One region of the Pseudomonas sp. 43A genome, then DNA from elsewhere that is predicted to be linked to it. Evidence: predicted binding sites of a transcription regulator. Region 1 holds the regulator's gene; the other holds the start of a gene.
The links. The regulator FliA, encoded in region 1, starts transcription of late flagellar genes. The targets are predictions, from matches to a motif close to CTAAAGTTTNNNNNNNNNNNGCCGNTAA.

Region 1 (7,359 bases):
CTTCGGCTTTCGGCTCAGGCTTGGCGGCAGGCTTGGGCGCTGCAGCAGCGGCCGGTGCCTTGGCAGCAGGCGTGGCGACAGTCGAAGCACTGCCAGCAGCAGCGGTGCCGACTTCGGAGAACTTGCCTTTGCCGTGCAGTTCGTCGAGCAGCGATTCGAACTCGTGATCGCTGATCAGATCGCTGCCGGCCGCCGCCGCAACCGGTGCGGCTGGCGCAGGTGCCGAGGCAATCGCCGATTCCAGCGCATCCACGGCAAAGTTGCCCTTGCCATGCAACTGATCGAGCAAGGCTTCGAATTCGTCGTCGGTGATGTCAGAGCTGTCGCCCTTGGCCGGAGCCGCAGGGGCTGCCGCCGCTGGCGCAACCGCGTCCACCGCAAACTGGCCCTTGCCGTGCAGTTGATCGAGCAACGACTCGAACTCGGCATCGGTGATTTCATCGCTCGCGGCTTCAGCGGCCGTTTGCGCAGGTGCGGCAGCGGCCGGGGCTTCAGCTTCAGCCTTGACGGCGTTCAGCGAGTCCAGCAGTTGTTCAAATTCGTTATCGGTGATGTCGCCCGACGCGTCGCCTTCGACGACCAGTTCTTCGATCATCTCGGCCACCGGCGAAGCCGGGGCTGCGTCCGCCGATTGCGGTTCGGCCAGGCGCGCCAGGGCAGCCAGCAGTTCCGGGGTGGCGGCGGTGATCGGAGCACGCTCACGAACCTCAGTGAACATGCTGTTCACCGCGTCCAGTGCTTCGAGGACAACGTCCATCAGTTCTGCATCAACGCGACGCTCACCCTTACGCAGGATGTCGAACACGTTTTCGGCGATGTGACAGCACTCCACCAGCTCATTGAGCTGAAGGAAGCCGGCGCCCCCTTTTACAGTGTGGAAACCGCGAAAAATTGCGTTGAGCAGATCTGCGTCATCCGGGCGGCTTTCCAGCTCGACCAGTTGTTCGGACAGTTGCTCAAGAATCTCGCCGGCCTCAACCAGGAAATCCTGAAGGATCTCTTCATCGGCGCCGAAGCTCATTAATGGGGTGCTCCTACAGGTCTAAAAACCCAAAAAACCTAAAATTCCAAAACTCTAGAACCCGAGGCTGGATAACAAATCGTCCACATCGTCCTGACCGGACACAACGTCTTCTCGTTTATCGGCATGAATCTGCGGACCTTCACCCTGCGAGAGATGTTTTTGTGGATCTTTTTCTGCAAGCATCGCGGCGCGGTCATGTTCGATGCCCGCAAAGCGGTCCACCTGACTGGCCATGAGCACGAGCTTGAGCAAATTGCTTTCGACTTCGGTGACCAGTTGGGTCACACGCTTGATCACCTGACCGGTCAGGTCCTGGTAATCCTGGGCCAGCAGGATGTCGTTGAGATTGCTCGACACCGCACGGTTGTCCGTGCTGCTGCGTGACAGAAAACCGTCAACCCGGCGCGCCAGTTCACGGAACTCTTCAGCCCCGACCTCGCGACGCATGAAGCGACCCCAATCGGCGCTCAACGTCTGGGCTTCGTCAGCCAGACTGTTGACCACCGGCGTGGCGCTTTCCACCAGATCCATGGTGCGGTTGGCCGCGGCTTCTGTCAGCTTGACCACATAGCCCAGGCGTTCGGTGGCGTCGGTGATTTGCGACACTTCCTCGGCCTGCGGCATGTTCGGGTCGATCTGGAAGTTGACGATCGCACTGTGCAATTCACGTGTGAGCTTGCCCACTTCCTGGTACAGGCCACGGTCACGGGTCTGATTGAGCTCATGGATCAGTTGCACAGCGTCGCCGAACCTGCCTTTTTCAAGGCTTTCGACCAGTTCGACCGCGTGTTTTTTCAGGGTCGACTCGAAATCGCCCTGTGAAGATTCGTTATGCTCCATAGCTCCCCCGCGCGTTCATCAGCCGATGCGTTCGAAAATCTTCTCGATTTTGTCTTTCAACGCCTGAGCCGTGAAAGGTTTGACTACGTAGCCGTTTACACCGGCCTGAGCGGCTTCAATGATCTGCTCGCGCTTGGCTTCTGCAGTCACCATCAGCACGGGCAGGTGCTTGAGTTTTTCATCGGCACGCACGTGGCGCAGCAGGTCGATACCGGTCATGCCCGGCATGTTCCAGTCCGTTACCAGAAAGTCGATGCTTCCGCTGTTGAGCACTGGAATGGCAGTCACGCCATCGTCAGCCTCGACGGTGTTGGTGAACCCAAGATCACGCAGCAGGTTCTTGATGATCCGCCGCATCGTTGAGAAGTCATCAACGATGAGGATTTTCATGTCTTTGTTCAATTCGACCTCCAAGCAGTCTTAAACGCGCCCAGCACCTGGACGCGCCACTTCAATCAATCGGCGCAGCACTCGAAGACTGTCTGGAGCACAACAGAGCAAGACCGGTGCCGTTCATCACCGCACCAGCCTCGTTCGCAGTGTCCCCACACTGCCTTCAGCGCGCTCGCCACTCCCCCAAACGCCCCCGCAAACGGGCCGCGCACTGGCTGTGTAACTGGCTGACCCGCGATTCACTGACGCCAAGGACTTCACCGATCTCCTTGAGGTTCAGCTCTTCGTCGTAGTACAGCGCCAACACCAGTCGCTCACGCTCCGGCAAATTGGCAATCGCGTCCGCCAACGCGGCCTGGAAACGTTCATCTTCCAGATCGCGTGACGGCTCAAGATGAGCACTCGCGCCATCCTCGTGCAGCCCTTCGTGTTCGCCGTCCTGCAACAGGTCGTCGAAACTGAACAGGCGGCTGCCCAAGGTGTCATTCAAAATCCCGTAGTAATCGTCGAGACTCAATTGGAGTTCGGCTGCAACCTCGTGATCTTTAGCGTCACGGCCGGTTTTAGCTTCAATTGAGCGAATTGCGTCGCTGACCATACGGGTATTGCGGTGAACCGAGCGTGGCGCCCAGTCCCCTTTGCGCACTTCGTCGAGCATCGCGCCGCGGATTCGTATGCCCGCGTATGTTTCGAAACTGGCGCCTTTGCTGGCGTCATATTTGGTCGAGACTTCGAGCAGGCCGATCATCCCGGCCTGGATCAGGTCTTCGACCTGCACACTGGCCGGCAAGCGCGCCAGCAAGTGATAGGCAATGCGTTTGACCAGCGGCGCGTAACGCTCGATCAGCTCGTACTGAGCGTCGCGTGCCGACTTCTTGTAGTAGTTCATACCGCTAGCGGTCATAGCACGGGCCCTGCCGTTTGCTGCACGAGGCGCTCGACGAAAAACTCAAGGTGGCCACGCGGGTTGGCGGGCAGCGGCCAGGTGTCGACCTTCTGCGCGATCGCCTTGAACGCCAGTGCGCACTTGGAACGCGGAAAGGCTTCGTACACCGCGCGCTGCTTCTGCACCGCTTTACGCACGCTTTCGTCGTAAGGCACGGCGCCGACGTATTGTAGAGCGACGTCAAGGAAGCGATCCGTGACCTTGGTCAACTTGGCGAACAGGTTGCGCCCTTCTTGCGGGCTCTGCGCCATGTTGGCCAGAACGCGGAAACGGTTCATGCCGTAATCGCGGTTGAGCAGTTTGATCAGCGCGTAGGCGTCAGTGATCGAGGTTGGCTCGTCGCAGACCACCAGCAACACTTCCTGGGCTGCACGTACAAAACTGACTACCGAGTCACCAATACCCGCAGCGGTGTCGATCACCAACACGTCGAGATTGTCGCCGATGTCGCTGAACGCCTGAATCAGGCCGGCATGTTGCGCCGGGCTCAGGTGAACCATGCTCTGTGTGCCGGACGCGGCCGGGACGATACGAATGCCGCCGGGGCCTTGCAACAGCACGTCGCGCAATTCGCAACGGCCTTCGATCACGTCGGCCAGTGTGCGTTTAGGGGTCAGACCCAACAAAACGTCGACGTTCGCCAGTCCCAGATCGGCGTCCAGCAGCATGACCCGACGGCCAAGCTCTGCCAGCGCCAGAGACAAGTTCACTGACACGTTAGTCTTGCCGACGCCACCTTTGCCGCCGGTCACCGCGATCACCTGTACGGGATGCATGCTGCCCATGTTATTTCTTTACCTTGTCTTGCATAGACGGAGGCCACATTACTGGCTGCGCGTTCACAACCGGAACAATGCATGGCAGACCATCGATGTAGGTACAAAAACTGTTCATGAATACCTCAGCCTACCTGCTTGGTCGGGCTGTGATAGATATCAGCGAACATGTCAGCCATGGCTTCTTCGCTGGGTTCTTCCTGCATTTGCACGCTGACGGCGCGGCTGACCAGTTGATGACGGCGCGGCAGATGCAGATCATCCGGAATCCGTGGGCCATCGGTCAGGTACGCGACCGGCAATTCATGACTGATCGCCAGGCTCAACACTTCGCCAAGGCTGGCCGTTTCATCCAGTTTAGTCAGGATGCAGCCGGCAAGCCCGCAACGCTTGTAACTGTGATAAGCGGCGGTTAGAACCTGTTTCTGGCTGGTGGTTGCCAAGACCAGATAATTTTTTGAACGAATGCCACGTCCGGCCAGACTTTCCAGCTGCATGCGCAGGGCTGGATCGCTGGCTTGCAGGCCGGCAGTATCGATCAATACCACGCGTTTGCGCAGCAGTGGATCCAGCGCCTGCACCAGCGATTGGCCCGGATCGACGTGGGTCACCGGCACATTGAGAATGCGGCCCAGCGTCTTCAGTTGTTCCTGCGCACCGATGCGGAAACTGTCCATGCTCACCAGCGCAACATTCTGCGCGCCGTATTTCAGCACATAACGCGCGGCAAGCTTGGCGAGTGTAGTGGTCTTGCCCATGCCGGCCGGGCCGACCATGGCAATGATACCGCCCTCTTCCAGTGGCTCGACTTCCGGTACGGCAATCATCCGTGCCAGATGCGCGAGGAGCATGCGCCAGGCCTGACGCGGTTCTTCGATATCAGTGATCATCGCCAGCAGATCACGCGACAACGGACCGGACAGGCCGATACGTTGCAGACGGCGATACAGGTTGGCTTGCGCCGGACGGCTGCCTTGCAGCTGATTCCAGGCCAGGGTGCCGAGCTGAACTTCCATCAGCTCGCGCAGGCTGTTCAATTCGAAACGCATCGAATCCAGTGCGCGCGGATCAACACCGCCGGAGGACTGCGCAGGCGCCGGGGCTGGACGCGCCGGGGCGGCGTAAGTCGGCTCGCTCAGCGGTTCAGCGGCAGTCAGCGGCAGGCCAGCCGTCAACGGCAGCCCGGCGAAGATCTGGCGATTGCTATTGCCGTCGGCTTCGCCACGCAGGCTCAGTTCGGCCTGGGCGGTGACAATGCGCGATTGGGTCTTGCGCAGTTCGTCTTCGAGCTCCATGTTCGGAACCCGTGGCGCCAGCGCCGACAGTTTGTAATCCAGTGCCGCCGTCAGCTCGACACCGCCGGCAATGCGGCGGTTGCCAATGATGGCGGCATCAGCGCCCAGCTCATCACGAACCAGCTTCATGGCCTGACGCATATCGGCGGCAAAGAAACGCTTAACTTGCATAAACCACTACCTCAGCCGTTGGGCCCTACTGTCGCAACGATGGTCACTTGCTTGTTGTCCGGTATTTCCTGGTAGGCCAGCACATGCAATCCAGGGACTGCGAGGCGGCCAAAGCGCGAGAGCATCGCGCGGATCGGGCCAGCGACCAAAAGGATCACCGGCTGACCTTGCATTTCCTGACGCTGCGCCGCTTCGATGAGCGAACGTTGCAGCTTCTCGGCCATGCTTGGCTCCAGCAGAACGCCCTCTTCTGAGCCTTGTCCTGCCTTCTGCAGACTATTGAGCAATATTTGTTCCAACCTTGGTTCCAAGGTGATCACAGGCAGCTCCGACTCAGTACCTACAATGCTTTGGACGATGGCGCGGGATACGCCGACCCGCACAGCAGCCACCAACGCGGCGGTATCTTGACTCTTCGCCGCGTTGTTGGCGATGGCTTCGGCAATGCTGCGGATATCGCGCACCGGCACGTGTTCGGCCAGCAGCGCCTGTAGCACTTTGAGCAGTTGCGACAGCGACACCACGCCCGGCACCAGTTCTTCAGCCAGTTTCGGCGAGCTTTTGGCCAGCAATTGCATGAGTTGCTGCACTTCTTCGTGGCCGATCAGCTCACTGGAGTGCTTGTACAGAATCTGGTTCAAGTGCGTCGCGACCACGGTGCTGGCGTCGACCACGGTGTAACCGAGCGATTGTGCCTGCGCACGTTGGCTAATTTCGATCCACACCGCCTCCAGGCCGAAAGCCGGATCTTTGGCGTTGATACCGTTGAGCGTGCCGTACACCTGGCCCGGGTTGATCGCCAGTTCGCGATCCGGATAGATCTCGGCTTCGGCGAGGATCACCCCCATCAGGGTCAGGCGATAGGCGCTTGGCGCCAGGTCGAGGTTGTCGCGAATGTGCACGGTCGGCATCAGGAAGCCCAGATCCTGCGAGAGCTTCTTGCGCACGCCCTTGATCCGCGCCAGCAATTGCCCGCCCTGATTGCGATCCACCAGTGGGATCAGGCGATAACCGACTTCCAGACCGATCATGTCGATTGGCGTCACGTCGTCCCAGCCCAGCTCTTTGGTTTCCATGGCACGGGCCGGCGACGGCAGCAGCTCCTGCTGACGCTTGACCTCTTCCAGCGCCACAACTTTGGCAACGTTCTGCTTTTTCCAGAACAGGTAGGCACCGCCAGCGGCCAGCGCGGCCATGGTCAGGAACGAGAAGTGCGGCATACCCGGCACCAGGCCCATGACCGCCATCATCCCTGCCGCCACCGCCAGCGCTTTCGGCGAGGCGAACATCTGGCGATTGATCTGCTTGCCCATGTCTTCCGAACCGGAAGCACGGGTCACCATGATCGCCGCGGCTGTAGATAACAACAGTGATGGCAATTGCGCCACTAAACCGTCACCGATGGTCAGCAACGCGTAAACCTTGCCGGCGTCGGCGAAGCTCATGTTGTGCTGGAAGATACCGACGGCCATCCCGCCGATAAGGTTGATGAACAGAATCAGCAGGCCGGCAATGGCGTCACCACGGACGAACTTGCTGGCACCGTCCATCGAACCGTAGAACTCGGCCTCTTGGGCGACTTCCTGACGGCGCGCCTTGGCCTGGTTCTGGTCGATCAGACCGGCGTTGAGGTCGGCGTCGATCGCCATTTGTTTGCCGGGCATCGCATCGAGGGTGAAGCGCGCGCTCACCTCGGAAATCCGCCCGGCACCCTTGGTCACCACGACGAAGTTGATGATCATCAGAATCGCGAAGACCACGATACCGACCACGTAGTTACCGCCGATCACCACTTCACCGAAGGCCTGAATCACCTTACCGGCAGCGGCGTGGCCGTCCTGACCGTGGAGCATCACCACCCGCGTCGAAGCCACGTTCAGCGCCAGCCGCAGCAGCGTCGCGACCAGCAGAATC
Region 2 (7,359 bases), 3.2 Mb from region 1:
CAGCGGTGGCAGACCCTGAACTGAACAAAACACAGCGCGCGTAAAAAAGGGCAGCCCCGCCAGGGACTGCCCTTTTTATTGTCGCTAAGAATCACATATCGTCTTTATCGAAACGGCGTGCTTCACGTTGCAACTGATAAACGAAACGCTCAACGTTGCGCGCGGCCTGACCACTGATGTTGTGGAAGCGCAGGCCGGCAAAGGTGATGTTGAGTTTTTCTTCGAAGTGCAGATAGCGCAGTTCGACGGAGGTCGGCTGGTTGCCGAACAGCGGCGGGGCGATCAGACGGTCATAGACCTGACCCAATTGCAGACGATCAGTGATATCGCCTTCGAAGCGCAGCTTGCAGCCGGTCGCGGAGATATCCAGCAGTTTGCCGTTGATCGGCGCCTTGAGCTTTTCGCCGCCCAGTTCAACGCTGACCAGATCAGTCAATTTCAGCGCGGCGCGGAAAGCATTGCGGCGCTGGTGGTAAACCACTTCGGTCGGCAGTTCGCCGGTGTAGAAACGATCACCTTCGGACTCTTCGATGTTCAGTGTGCCGGTGCATTCCCAGGCAATGCGCACACCGTCATGAAAACCTTCGACCTTGAACGGCTCGCCGGCCAGCAGAAAGCGTTCGCCATCACGCGGGATCATCTCGTCCAGTGCGATCGAAGCGCTGTCGCGGTCAACTTTGATCAGGTAGCTCTGGAAGCGCTGGCTGCGCTCATGAAAGGTGATGATCAGCGGATCGTGGCTTTCTTGCAGCTGGCGCAGGTTGCTGGAGATTTCCAGTGGCGTGGTAAGCACCTTAGGGGGCTGCGGAGCATCATCCGCGCTGAGGGCGTTGGACACGGTTTATCAATCTCCAGACAAAATATGACGACTAGCCAGCATTTTGCCAGCATGTTCCGCGGGTTGATAGAGCTGGCGCATCAACGGCTCATGCCTGGCTGAGCGGACGCGGTGTGGCGGGTTTGGCAAAAGTACCGCTGGCGTTATACAGCGCCGGCGCTTCACCACCCGTGAGGATCTTCAGCTGATTGGTCGTGGCGGCCTGCTGGATCTGGATCGACTGACCATTCTTGAGGTTGGCGGCCTGGCATTGAGCGATCAGATCGGTCAATGCGTCGCCTTGCGTCAACAACTGCTCGCCAATGCTCGACTGGCCAGCCAATTGCTCAAGACCTGTACGATCAGTCGGCAGATTGAGGCTGGCGAGGATTTCACTGCGCTTGCGGCCATGCTGTTCAAGCAGAATGATCAACGCCTGTTTGTGCGCCAGAATTTCTTCCAGCAGGGGCATGTCGCGACCGTGCAACGCGAGGGATTCGGTTTGCAACAACTCCAGCAATTGTTGAGCTGGAGCAAAGTCGTCGTTGATCAATTGCAATAAATTAGTGTCGTGCATGGCTGGCCTTGGGTTTTAAGCGTCCAAAAGCCTGGCGCAGGCAAAGGCCTAGCGCTGGGCTTCGAAGTTGAGCAGTTTGCTGGCTACACGGTTGCTGTCGACTTTATAGCTGCCATCGGCAATCGCGGCTTTCAACTCGGCCACACGGGCTTTGTCGACAGCAGGTTGATCGCGCAGCTTGTCAGTGACCTTCTGCAACTGTTGAGCCTCATTGCTGAGGTGTACCGATTCCCCGCTTTTTGCGGTACTGGCCTGTTCGGCCGGGGTATTCAGCGGCGCGGAGGTGCCGGTTTCGGCGGTTTCCTTGGCGTTGCTGGTACGTGTACTGCCCGTAAGTGACGAGGAGCTGTTCAAACGGCTGAAATCGATGACCATGATAAAAACCTCTGGGAATTTGGACGCTTGCCATGTTTTCGGCCATCCCCTGGAAAACTTTAGGCACATTTACAATGAGCCTTGCATGCGCCGGCGCGTGTCCTGCTGCGGCACAGTTTAGGGAACAGCCGAGGTCAGCGCCAGTTTTCTACATCGCCACTTCCACTTGGCCCGGCGCGGTGACTTGCGCCTTGATGACCCGTTGCGAGTTGAGGTTTTTCACGCGGATCTGCTCTTTCAAACCGCCATTGGCCAGCGCTTCACCGGGCATGCGCACGGCGAGCGTGCCGCTGCGGGCGGTGATGACCACTTGATCACCTTTGCGAATGACTTCCGCCTGTTCCAGATGAACCAGGGTAATGACCTGATCGGCTACCGTTGGTCGGGTCAATTTCTGCCCGATCGCTTCGTCTACCGAGGTCAGAAAGCCTTGGTTGATCGTGCTCACGTCGCGCTCACGCAGGGTCACGTCCTGTGGTTCGATAATCCCGGCACGTTTGAGCGGTCGGGTGGTGGTCACAATCTCGCGAAACAGGCGGACTTGAGCGGGCACGAACACGGTCCATGGCGAGGCGCCTTCGCAGCGAACCTTCACGGTAACCCGGCCCAGCGGGCGTGCCGGACTCTCCAGCGTGGCTGTCAATTCCTTGTCGCACATAGGCATGCGCATACGGGGGTCGAGCTGGTTTACTTCGATTTCGTAGCGGCCTTCCGTTTGACTGGTAGCCAGATAGTCTTCTACGGTGAACTCAAGAAAGCCCTGAGTGACGCCGATAAGCATGTCAGGCAAGGTAACCGCATCAGCAATGGCAGGGCTGCCAGCGAAAAAGCAGCAGACGGCTGACATCGCGCAAAGGCTTTTGCGAGCGCGGGAGGTCAGGTGTCGGAAAAATGTCGTTTGAGCGTTCATACGAGTTAAAAAGCAAGCGCCGTGCCGTTTAGCAATGAATGTGCGTCGCAACAACACTTGGCGTTGGTGTAGGAGTCTGGGCATGGCTGGTGTAATGGATTCGGTGAACCAGCGCACGCAACTGGTAGGGCAGAATCGCCTGGAGCTGTTGTTGTTCCGTCTTGACGGTCAGCAGCTCTATGGAATCAACGTGTTCAAGGTACGGGAAGTGTTGCAATGCCCGTCGCTGACGTTGATGCCCAAGTCCAGTCCTGTCGTGTGCGGGGTGGCAAATATCCGGGGGGCAACCATTCCGATCCTTGATCTGGCAATGGCCACCGGTTCCGGAGCGTTGAAAGACAAGAACAACCCGTTCGTGATCATCACGGAGTACAACACCAAGACCCAGGGTTTCCTGGTCCGCTCGGTGGAGCGCATCGTCAACATGAACTGGGAAGAGATTCATCCACCGCCCAAGGGCACGGGTCGCGATCACTACCTGACCGCTGTGACTCGAGTGGACAATCAGTTAGTCGAAATCATCGACGTCGAGAAAGTGCTGGCGGAAGTTGCGCCGACACCGGAAGCGATTTCGGTGGGCGTGGTCGATGTCGAGACCCAGACCAAGGCACTGTCGTTGCGTGTCTTGACGGTCGATGACTCGTCGGTGGCGCGCAAGCAGGTCACGCGTTGTCTACAGACGATCGGTGTCGAAGTGGTGGCGCTGAACGACGGCAAGCAGGCGCTGGATTACCTGCGCAAGCTGGTCGATGAAGGCAAGAAGCCGGAAGAAGAGTTCCTGATGATGATTTCCGACATCGAGATGCCGGAGATGGACGGGTACACCCTGACGGCGGAAATCCGCGGCGACGCGCGCATGCAAAAGCTTCACATCATCCTGCATACTTCGTTGTCCGGGGTATTCAATCAGGCGATGGTCAAGAAAGTCGGTGCCGATGACTTTTTAGCCAAATTCCGCCCTGATGACCTGGCATCCCGGGTAGTCGACCGGATCAAAGCAGCAGATATCAGCTAGGGGCGTTTTGTCCCTGGCAGTCAACACGATTTAAGAGGCGGCATCATTGTCTACGGGTAATTTGGATTTCGAACAGTTCCGGGTCTTCCTGGAAAAAGCCTGTGGCATTTTGCTCGGTGAAAACAAGCAGTACCTGGTCTCGAGCCGTCTCAACAAACTGATGGAGCAGCAAGGCATCAAATCCCTGGGTGAGCTGGTTCAGCGCATCCAGACCCAGCCGCGCAGCGGTTTGCGCGAGCAGGTGGTCGATGCCATGACGACCAACGAAACCTTGTGGTTTCGTGATACCTATCCGTTTGAAGTCTTGAAGAACAAGGTGCTGCCTGAAGCGATCAAGGCCAGCCCCAACCAGCGTCTGCGGATCTGGTCGGCGGCGTGCTCGTCGGGCCAGGAACCGTACTCGCTGTCGATGTCGATCGACGAGTTCGAGCGCACCAACCTCGGTCAGTTGAAGATGGGCGTGCAGATCGTTGCCACTGATCTGTCTGGCCTGATGCTGACCAACTGCAAGACCGGCGAGTACGACAGCCTGGCGATCGGTCGTGGTTTGTCGCCGGAACGTTTGCAGCGTTACTTCGACCCGAAAGGGCCGGGGCGCTGGGTGATCAAGGCGCCGATCAAGAATCGCGTGGAGTTCCGCTCGTTCAACCTGCTCGACAGCTATGCCGCGCTGGGCAAGTTTGACATCGTGTTCTGCCGCAACGTGTTGATCTACTTCTCTGCCGAAGTGAAGAAAGACATCCTGTTGCGCATTCACAGCACGTTGAAGCCGGGCGGTTATCTGTTCCTTGGCGCTTCCGAAGCGCTGAACGGGTTGCCGGACCATTACCAGATGGTGCAGTGCAGTCCGGGGATCATTTACCAGGCGAAGTGATTGCATCGGCAACACAAAAAACGGCAGGCCCGCAAAGGCCTGCCGTTTTTTTATGCCCGAAGAAATTCTCCTTAACACCAAAAATCCCTGTGGGAGCGAGCTTGCTCGCGAAGAGGCCGTCACATTCTGCATTTGCATCGGCTGACACACCGCCTTCGCGAGCAAGCTCGCTCCCACAGTTGTCCGGCGGTGATAGTGATGGGACGGCAAGCGGCAGAAAAGCGGCATCCGGCGGAAACCGGTTGCCGCTTTTCTGGCATTGCCGCTTTGCCGACTTCCGGCAAAGCCCCGGTTTATGGGGGTTTTGTGGCTTGGCACGGCGCTTGCTAAAGCTCAGTTACGAAAAACCGGTCACCTGAAGGTTCCCGACATGAGCATCAGCTTCGATAAAGCGCTCGGCATTCACGAAAAGGCATTGGGCTTCCGCGCCCAGCGTGCCGAAGTGCTGGCCAACAACATCGCCAACGCCGATACCCCGAACTACAAGGCGCGGGATCTGGACTTCTCCAAAGTGCTTGAAGCACAGACCCAGAAAAACGCCAACGGCACCATCGCCCTGAACATGACCAACAGCCGTCACATCGAAGCTGAAGGCCTGGGCAACGGCGACGAATCGCTGATGTATCGCACGCCGATGCAACCTTCGATCGACCAGAACACCGTGGACGCCCAACTGGAACAGTCGAACTACGCGGAAAACGCCGTCGGCTTCCAGGCCAGCTTCACCCTGCTCAACAGCAAATTCAAAGGGCTGGTGTCAGCCCTGCGCGGAGAGTAATTCATGTCCCTGTCCAGCGTTTTCAACATTGCCGGCAGCGGCATGAGCGCACAAACCACGCGTCTGAACACCGTTGCGTCGAACATCGCCAACGCCGAGACCGTCTCGTCGAGCATCGACCAGACCTACCGCGCCCGTCACCCGGTATTCGCCACCATGTTCCAGGGCGGCCAGAACAGCGGCAGCAACTCGCTGTTCCAGAGCCAAGACGCCGCCGGTCAAGGCGTGCAGGTGCTCGGTGTGGTCGAAGATCAAAGCAACCTCGAAGCGCGCTACGAGCCGAATCATCCGGCGGCTGACGCCAAAGGCTACGTCTACTACCCGAACGTCAACGTGGTGGAAGAAATGGCTGACATGATTTCCGCGAGCCGTTCGTTCCAGACCAACGCCGAAATGATGAACACCGCCAAAACCATGATGCAGAAGGTACTGACCCTCGGTCAGTAATAAGGGGCGACTGCCATGAGTGTTTCCGATACCACCAGCAGCTTGAGCATGAACGACATCCTGGCCAACTCGTCGAAGAAGGCCAGCAGTTCGACGACCGGCGGCATCGCCTCGGCGACCAACAGCGCCACCGGCGGCCAGGCCCTGGGCAAGGACGCGTTCCTGCAATTGCTGGTTACTCAGCTGAAAAACCAGAACCCGCTCGATCCGCAGGACAACAGCGCATTCGTTGCCCAATTGGCGCAGTTCAGTAGCCTGGAAGGCATCACTACGCTGAACTCCACCGTGAGTGGCCTTGCTGGCAACTACAACTCGTCGCAAGCCTTGCAGGCATCGTCGCTGGTGGGCCGCAACGTCATCGTGCAGACCAACTCGGTTCAGCTCGACGATCCGAGCAAAGGCATGACCGGTTCGGTCACCGTTCCGTCGTCGATTGCCGGCGGCACCGTCAGCATCACCGACAGCAGCGGCACGGTGGTTCGCACCATCGATCTGGGCAGTCGTGCCGCAGGCGCCGCGAGCTTCACCTGGGACGGCAAGGACAAGGACGGCAATGTGGTCAAGACCGGTACTTATACCGTCAAGGCCAACGCATCGATCAATGGCACATCGACCGATATGGCGACCTACCTGCCGGCCACCGTCACCAGCGTGACGATCAGCCAGACCGGCGGCGAGCTGATGCTCAACCTGTCCGGCAAGGGCACCGTTGCCCTGTCCAAAGTACAAACCATTGGTATATAGAGCCGACTAACCGGCACAAAGGAGTGGAATATGTCTTTCAATATCGGCCTTAGCGGTCTCTATGCAGCCAACAAACAACTGGACGTGACCGGCAACAACATCGCCAACGTCGCGACCGCCGGTTTCAAATCGTCCCGTGCAGAATTCGAAGACGTCTACTCGGCCACTCGCCTGGGTAGCGGCAGCAAAGTGATCGGCAACGGCGTGCGCCTGGCCAACGTGTCCCAGCAGTTCACCCAGGGTGACATCAACAACACCGGTAACGTGCTGGACATGGGCATCAACGGTTCGGGCTTCTTCACCATGAGCAACAATGGCTCGGTGTCCTACACCCGTGCCGGTACGTTCAAGGTCGACAACGCCGGTTACATCACCAACACCGACTACACCTCGCGCCTGCAGGGTTACGGTGTTGACGCCAATGGCAAGATCATCAACGGCGTGTTGACCGACCTGAAGATTGATACCTCGAACCTGGCGCCGAAATCGACTTCCCTGGTGACGTCGAGCATCAACTTGAACTCGACTGCGCCGGTGATCGTTGATACCGGCACCAACGCCGTCAAGTTCGACCCAAGCAAGCTTGAGACGTACACGAAGAGCTTCAGCACTCCGATCTACGACTCGCAGGGCAACTCGCACGTCATGGATCAGTACATGGTGAAAACCGGCCAAAACACTTGGAAGGTTTACACCCTGGTGGACGGGCGTAATCCGGATGCAACCGGTAGCAATCCACTCACGACGCCTCCAACTGCTTCGACACTGACGTTTGACAGTTCGGGCAATCTGACTCAGGTCAGCACACCTAACCCGGCGGAT

Region 2: a site for FliA is predicted at 1,805-1,832, ahead of flgM (flagellar biosynthesis anti-sigma factor FlgM). Genes of this name have one in related genera too.

Annotation. Positions count from the first base shown of each region.
Region 1 is NZ_CP054880.1:5,286,127-5,293,485, forward strand. Features, by position in the region: gene HUW52_RS23095 (chemotaxis protein CheA) at 1-1,021, opposite strand, end outside; gene HUW52_RS23100 (protein phosphatase CheZ) at 1,076-1,864, opposite strand; gene HUW52_RS23105 (chemotaxis response regulator CheY) at 1,883-2,254, opposite strand; gene fliA (RNA polymerase sigma factor FliA) at 2,421-3,161, opposite strand; gene fleN (flagellar synthesis regulator FleN) at 3,158-3,988, opposite strand; gene flhF (flagellar biosynthesis protein FlhF) at 4,105-5,445, opposite strand; gene flhA (flagellar biosynthesis protein FlhA) at 5,457-7,359, opposite strand, start outside.
Region 2 is NZ_CP054880.1:2,063,478-2,070,836, forward strand. Features, by position in the region: gene HUW52_RS09150 (MFS transporter) at 1-19, shown strand, start outside; gene HUW52_RS09155 (flagellar brake protein) at 92-838, opposite strand; gene HUW52_RS09160 (flagella synthesis protein FlgN) at 927-1,394, opposite strand; gene flgM (flagellar biosynthesis anti-sigma factor FlgM) at 1,443-1,769, opposite strand; gene flgA (flagellar basal body P-ring formation chaperone FlgA) at 1,918-2,679, opposite strand; gene HUW52_RS09175 (chemotaxis protein CheV) at 2,762-3,694, shown strand; gene cheR (protein-glutamate O-methyltransferase CheR) at 3,741-4,568, shown strand; gene flgB (flagellar basal body rod protein FlgB) at 4,939-5,346, shown strand; gene flgC (flagellar basal body rod protein FlgC) at 5,350-5,793, shown strand; gene flgD (flagellar hook assembly protein FlgD) at 5,809-6,537, shown strand; gene flgE (flagellar hook protein FlgE) at 6,568-7,359, shown strand, end outside.